2 linked regions of the Tunicatimonas pelagia genome follow. The protein of the gene in region 2 binds, or shares a complex with, the protein of the main gene of each other region. Links are inferred from orthologs where the notes say so. Each region holds a gene or a part of one and is shown on either strand. Other genes may lie near its edges.

Evidence for each region.
Region 1: the proteins of P0M28_RS11380 (region 2) and P0M28_RS15720 are in contact, whole or in part, in a cryo-EM structure (PDB 6ZJN), measured with the Thermus thermophilus proteins. The link is inferred for Tunicatimonas pelagia from one-to-one orthologs. Residues at the interface, in WP_096411123.1 of Thermus thermophilus: Thr2, Leu3, Lys4, Leu6, Ser9, Thr13, Tyr16, Leu17, Val22, Thr23; in WP_096411122.1 of Thermus thermophilus: Arg41, Phe42, Val44, Arg45, Met46, Thr296, Tyr354.

What each region holds. Positions count from the first base shown.
Region 1 is NZ_CP120683.1:3,682,674-3,685,954, reverse strand. What follows is about bases 151-3,103. They hold P0M28_RS15720 (complex I subunit 1/NuoH family protein), read right to left. Parts: upstream 2,198-3,103; coding sequence 1,103-2,197; downstream 151-1,102. Other genes in these bases: P0M28_RS15710 (baeRF3 domain-containing protein), read left to right, coding at 3,076-3,103; P0M28_RS15715 (low molecular weight phosphatase family protein), read right to left, coding at 2,343-2,963; P0M28_RS15725 (DMT family transporter), read right to left, coding at 268-1,101; P0M28_RS15730 (hypothetical protein), read right to left, coding at 151-189. Also shown: more of P0M28_RS15730, read right to left, coding at 46-150; more of P0M28_RS15710, read left to right, coding at 3,104-3,281. UniProt on the Escherichia coli protein: NDH-1 shuttles electrons from NADH, via FMN and iron-sulfur (Fe-S) centers, to quinones in the respiratory chain. The immediate electron acceptor for the enzyme in this species is believed to be ubiquinone.
Region 2 is NZ_CP120683.1:2,694,024-2,697,111, forward strand. The notes cover bases 1-2,760. They hold P0M28_RS11380 (4Fe-4S dicluster domain-containing protein), read left to right. Parts: upstream 1-912; coding sequence 913-1,608; downstream 1,609-2,760. Other genes in these bases: P0M28_RS11375 (ATP-binding protein), read right to left, coding at 1-787; P0M28_RS11385 (NADH-quinone oxidoreductase subunit J family protein), read left to right, coding at 1,605-2,120; P0M28_RS11390 (putative LPS assembly protein LptD), read right to left, coding at 2,219-2,760. Also shown: more of P0M28_RS11390, read right to left, coding at 2,761-3,088. UniProt on the Escherichia coli protein: NDH-1 shuttles electrons from NADH, via FMN and iron-sulfur (Fe-S) centers, to quinones in the respiratory chain. The immediate electron acceptor for the enzyme in this species is believed to be ubiquinone.

The sequences.
Region 1 (3,281 bases), 990 kb from region 2 along the record:
ATTGAGTACTCCAAGATTGAGTACATGTTGCCTCCCTTTTATAGATCACCGTTGTCCAGGGAGTTTCAACCTGCTTTGCGCTATGGTACGATGAGCTGCCTCGATAGCTTCAGAACCAAGCTGTAATCCCTGCTGACGATAAGCGGGATAATCCATTTGATAGGCATTAGCCTGATAGTTATTGAACATCTTTTCTCGCGCTTTTTCTATGGTTTGTTTAGTAGGGGCAAGTGCCTGAATGCGTTCAATCTTTGTACAAGATTTACATTACCCCTTTTTAAACAACAGTGTAGCCACGATAATCAGCACTGCACCAATCACAAACTGACCAGTAACGGTTTCATCAAAGAGTAGTATGCCGTACAAACTGGCAATAACCACTTCCAGATAGGCCAGATAAGAAAGAGTAGATGCTCGCATCTTTTGTAGTGCCTGAAAAAACATGCCGAAGGCCAACACTCCAATAAAAATTGAAAAGAGTGTGATTAGTCCGTACGTTGGTAGGTCAATCTTATTTAAATAAGGTAGGGCAAATGGCAAAAAAATGAACCCACCCAGTAGATTCTGAAAGAACACGGTCTCAAAGCCAGTGTACTCCTGCGAGGTTCTTTTGAAGATAAGCACCGTAAATGCGTACAGCATAGATGAGAGCGACATCGCTCCCATACCAATGAGGTCTTGTTCATCCGTGGTAACTTGCTGGTCAGAAAATATGATGACAATGCCAATAAGGGGTAGAAATAGAAGAATCTGATTACGCCGAGGAATAGATTCTTTTAGCCAAATGCGGCTGTAGAGCACCGTAAATACTGGCCAAGTGTAAAAAATAACAATCGCATTAACGATACTGGTATAAGAATAGCTAGCGATAAATAAGAACAGTCGTCCTGCATTTAGCAGCGACCCCACCAGCAGCCACTTAGCCGAGTAGCGGAACAAACGCCTTCGGCGAATGAGCTTGAAGTAACTAAACAGTAATACCGTAGGAATTAACGTGCGGAAAAAAGTAAGTACAATAGGTGGTAAGGCTATTATCTTAATAAAAGCCCCAGCTGAACCAAGAATTAGAATGGCAAGTATCGCCAGCAGATAAGGGTTCATGCTACAGCATCCACAATCTCCAGACGGCCGACAGCAGCACCAATAGTAACGAAGCTGGAATCAGATACTTCCAGCAGAGGTTCATCAGTTGATCCACCCGCAGCCGGGGATACGTCCAACGAACCCACATTTGCACAGCTACCAGCAGTAGTGTTTTACTAAATAGCCAGAAGATACCCCAAGTATGAGCCAACCAAGTGTTGGGTTCACCAGTAGTCCAATCGGCTAAAGTTACCACTCCGAGATTGGGTAACGGGGTATTCCAACTTCCCAGAAAGAGGATTGTCCCTAAAAAGCTCACCAGCAGCATCATGGCGTATTCGGATAGCATGAACAACGCCCAGCGAAAGCCAGAGTACTCGGTATGATAGCCGCCAATTAGTTCTGATTCCGCTTCGGGCAAATCAAACGGGGCGCGGTTGCTTTCAGCGAGTGAGGCGATGAAGTAGATGATAAACGCAAAAAACAAAATCGGAACCCGAACGATGTTCCAAGATAAAATTCCGCCGATATGGGTTACATCAATCTGCCAATTGGCAATGCCAAATAGGTACACCGGAACAGTCGTGACTTCCGTAGATAAAATGCCTTGTTGGTAAGAAATAGTCTGAAGATCGAAACTTTGAGAAACAATAACCACACAAAGCACCGACAGTCCCAGCGGAATTTCGTAGCTGATAATTTGCGCGACCGACCGCAGTGCTCCGTAAAGTGCGTACTTGTTATTAGAACCCCAACCAGCCATCAGAACTCCGACTACATCCAGCGAGACAATCGCCAGAAGGAAGAATAGGCCTATCTCAGCGGTAGAACCCCGAAAACCAGAGGTAAGTGGTAGTACTGAGAATCCGGCGAAAACCGCCACAAAAATAATAACCGGAGCAGCCAGAAACAGGATACGATCCGCCGCTTTGGGTACAATATCTTCCTTCTGAATTAGCTTTAACAGATCAGCCACCGTTTGTAGCAGTCCGTACTTACCTACTTCCATGGGTCCCATCCGGTCTTGAATGAAGGCTGAAATCTTCCGCTCGGCGTACACACCTACCACCGTAAAGCCCAGCAAAAACGGAAGGAAAAACAGAAACGTACCCATAGGCAGGCAAATTACGAAAAAAGATGATTCAGCAGTCCACAGTAGTCCGTCAATAGTCCATAGATTCGCACAAGAGAGATCATAATTAGTCATTAGCTGTTGTCAACTACCTCTCGGCAATTGTTCATCGTACATTGCTAATTGTTCATTGCACGCTGCTCATTGCATAAAGCATTTCGCGGGCTATTTGGCGACAGCGTTCGTCGTACTGTTCGCGCTCTTGTGGGGTGTTATCGTACTGCTTGGGGTCTTGGTAGGGAAGGGAGAAGCGGGCATCGGCACCAGGTATAAACGGGCAAGCTTCATCGGCATCGGAACAAACCATAATGGCCGCAAACAAGCTTCGGGGATTTTCCGAATGATCGTACTTTTTAGAAAACATCGGTATAGCAGGATGATCATTGTCCCATGAAGCTAGATATTGCGGGTTGCTGCTAGATTTGTCGGTTTGAGAAAAATTTACTCCAGCCCGTTCTAACGCGGCTACCGCGTTCGGATGAAAAGCCGTAGCCTCAGTGCCCCCTGAGAACGTACGAATATTGGGTAAATGATAGTAGTAAGTCGCTGCCTGTAACCAAAATTGACCGAAGTGGCTTCGTCGCGAATTATGCGTACAAATTACTACCAGGTTGGTTGTTTTTTTAGCCGACAATTTTTGAGAAACATAGCTACTCACTTCTTGCAAGTCAGCTTTCCGCTGGGCAGTGATTTGATTATATTCTTCAGTTGCAGTCTGAATGTAGTACGCTAAATCATTGTGTAACATGCGGTTAGATTTAGAGTTGGTAAAAGTTGGAGTTCGTTTACCCGATCAAACAACCTGCTAACGTATCAGTTAATATAGATGAATAATTTTTTAAGAAATAATTTTTTTTGATATGAAGACGATGACCAAAGAAGACTTGCAGACACTCGCTGATTTTTCCGGGATTAACTGCGTTAGTATTTATATTCCTACCCATAAAAAAGGCCATCAGGTGAATGAGGGACAGGATGCAATTTTACTGAAAAATCACTACCAACAAATTCGCCAGCAACTGAAGGATAAAGATATTTCGGAAAGCGAGGCTAACGAATATTTAGT
Region 2 (3,088 bases):
ATTCGGTGCTATAAGTAAGTTCTACTGCCTCACGCTCTAATTCTAATAATAACTCTTTAGGATTATACCGATGAAAATGCCAGTCTCTTTTTCTAATCTTTTCCTCTCGCTCATTATAAACGATATACTGAATCGTGAGCGGATAGTTGAGGCGTGCACGTTGAGCAGGTGTACCAAGCCATAGTATGCCCAAATTAGTTAGGCCTCCTTCAGAGTTAACCAGTTGGTAAAATTCTGCTATTTCTGCCGCCTCTTTGTTTTTAATGAACTCCGAGACTTTATCAGAGGATCTAATATCCTGTATGAATAGATTTACCTTAGCTTCATCAGCATTCGATAAAGAGACTTTCTGAGGAGTAATAATTTCCCACTGAAAGGCTGTTTTCTCGGCAGCCAAATGCGTTAGGTCATTACTACTAACGGGAAAGCAATTATCAGATACCCGAATAAATACTTTTCCTGAGGAAGTTGTAGCGATAGCTCTAACTGAAGGCAATATCTTCAATACAAAGTATTCACCACCATTGATATGCCGTATGATGGAGGGATCGACAATACCCACTCCGTCCGTAAGTCCGCGAAGCTTCTTCATTATTTCGTTGACATTAGTTTGATTCACCCTTTGATTAGTAGGAGGCTCACTGGTAGCATCTTCTATACCGATTATTATTTCGCCTCCTTGTGCGTTAGCAAAGCAAACGCAAATCTCCGCAAGCTTTTTTAAGTCTGCTCTAGACCCAATAGCTAAACGAAGACTTTTGTAGTCTCTATCTTTATTCTCTACCATAAAACTCTTGGTACTATTTGTTCTGTAGTCAATTTGAAAAGATAGAATGTTGCTTTTGCTTTTCCAAAATGAAAAGAATTGGGTAAATAGCAGTGTTTTAATTGATTACTCAGAAAGAAGGTTTTATGAGCCATCGAGGAGCGAATAATTCTTATTTCGGAAATATTGGGGAGGCGATTAGTTCATTGCTAACGGGATTGAAACTGTCCTTCCGCCATCTGTGGCAAGCCCGACAGAAGCGGGAACCGATGGGTGTAGCCGAAGATAATTACTTTGAACGGCAAAACGGTATTGTTACCCTTCAGTACCCGCACGAAACTTTTCCGGTACCGGATATTGGGCGTTACCAGCTTCATAACGAGATTGACGACTGCATCGTCTGCGATAAGTGCGCGAAAATTTGCCCGGTTGATTGCATCGAGATTGAACCGGTGCGAGCTACGGGAGAGATTGGTAAAACCTCCGATGGTTCGTCCAAACGACTTTATGCCGCAACGTTTGATATTGATATGGCCAAGTGTTGCTTTTGCGGCTTATGTACCACCGTTTGCCCTACCGAATGCCTCACCATGACCAAAGAGTACGACTTCAGTGTTTTTGATATTCAAGAGCATACCTTTGCCTTTTCCGAAATGACGGCAGCAGAAATAGCAGAGAAGCAACAAGAGTTTGAGGAATACCAGAAGCAAAAAGTAGCCGCTAAGGCGGCCGCCCCTAAACCTAAAGCAACGGTTCGCCCTAAAGTGGGGGCAAAGCCTGTCTTTAAACCTAGAATTCCTGTTCCGAAGAAAAAACCTAACCAACCACCATCCGAAGAATGAATCTATCGGTAGAAATAATAGCCTTTTATGCTTTTGCCGGATTGGTCGTTCTTTCAGCAATCGTTATCCTGTTTACCCGCAATGTGTTGTACGCAGCCTTTTCGCTGCTACTGACTTTTCTGGGAATTTCAGCGGTATACGTACTGGCCGGAGCTGATTTTTTGGCCGTGATGCAAATTTTGGTGTACGTGGGTGGAGTATTGGTGTTGCTCGTTTTCGGAGTGATGCTCACCAACCAGGTAGCCGGAAAATCAGTGCGTACCCAACACCACAACCAGTTTTGGGGACTGCTTATTGGCGGAGCCTTATTCTTCTTGTTAGCGCAGGCTATTTGGTTTATTGATATGAGTAGCTTGGTATGGCTACAGACCGCCAAGACGGTTCAGGCTTCTACGGTATCCACCCTTGGTATTCAACTAATGAGCGATTTTATTTTGCCCTTCGAGCTAACCGCAGTGCTGCTGTTAGTGGCACTTATTGGGGCGGCCTACGTAGCCCAGCGACAGTTGTAATCCAGAGTGTTCGAGTGTTCAAAATTACTGCTTCTTAACTCGGAGTAAAAAACTCTGAACTCAAACACCTGAGTACACGAATACATGAACGCTTCAAACTAGAAGAAATCCTGCCACACTCGGCGACGCTGAAGCTTCAGATCGCTCAGCATAGAGGACTTTACGTTAATCTGCACGTAGTAGGAGGTAAACCGCCCAAAGGGAACCCAATCAAATCGAAAATCGAAGCAGTCTAAGTCGCGGAAAATAGTGACGTTGGTTTGGGTAATTTCTTCCCGCTCAAAATCGTAGCCCGACTGAAAGCGTACTTTCCACTTAGGCGTAAGGTTAGCATCGCCCGAAAACTGTAGCGATTGGGTAAATGGACTAGCGGTAGGCTCAGGAGCAAATTCATTCTCTCGCGGGGCTGGCTGAATAATCTCTCTAGTTAAGTTTTTCCGATAATTAAAGGCATAGCGCAGTTGCAAACTCCAAGCTACATCGAAATCAGCGTAATCATTGAAGGCGGGGCCTACCAGTTCTAGCTGGTTTAGTTCATCTACCGTGGGGTCTATATCATCTTCAGGATCGCCTCCCTCTTCTTTATTCTCCTTAGCTTTGGGTTGCAGCCGAGTACTTATATTAAAATTGGCGCGAGAAAGCGTACCAATACTAAAGTTCCGCTCATTGACCCCTCCCAACCCATCAGGGGTAGGCCTTGTCTGCCAGGCGTACTGATCGAACTTAACCAATCGGGCAAATATTTCACCATTCTGGGCAGTATCCCTCGGGTTGGTCGGATCAGGAATATAAATATACGGGTCTACGGTAGCCCCTCCATTGATAGATACTTTTCCGTCTAGTAGTCGAGTGCGCGCTGAGATGTTAAATGGAGCTAGATTAAATGAATCAGCTGCAAGATTGTAGCTGGTGCTCAGTTGCAGACTTTCAAAGATTGGTATTTTCTTAGTGGCGTTTTCGGCATCGGT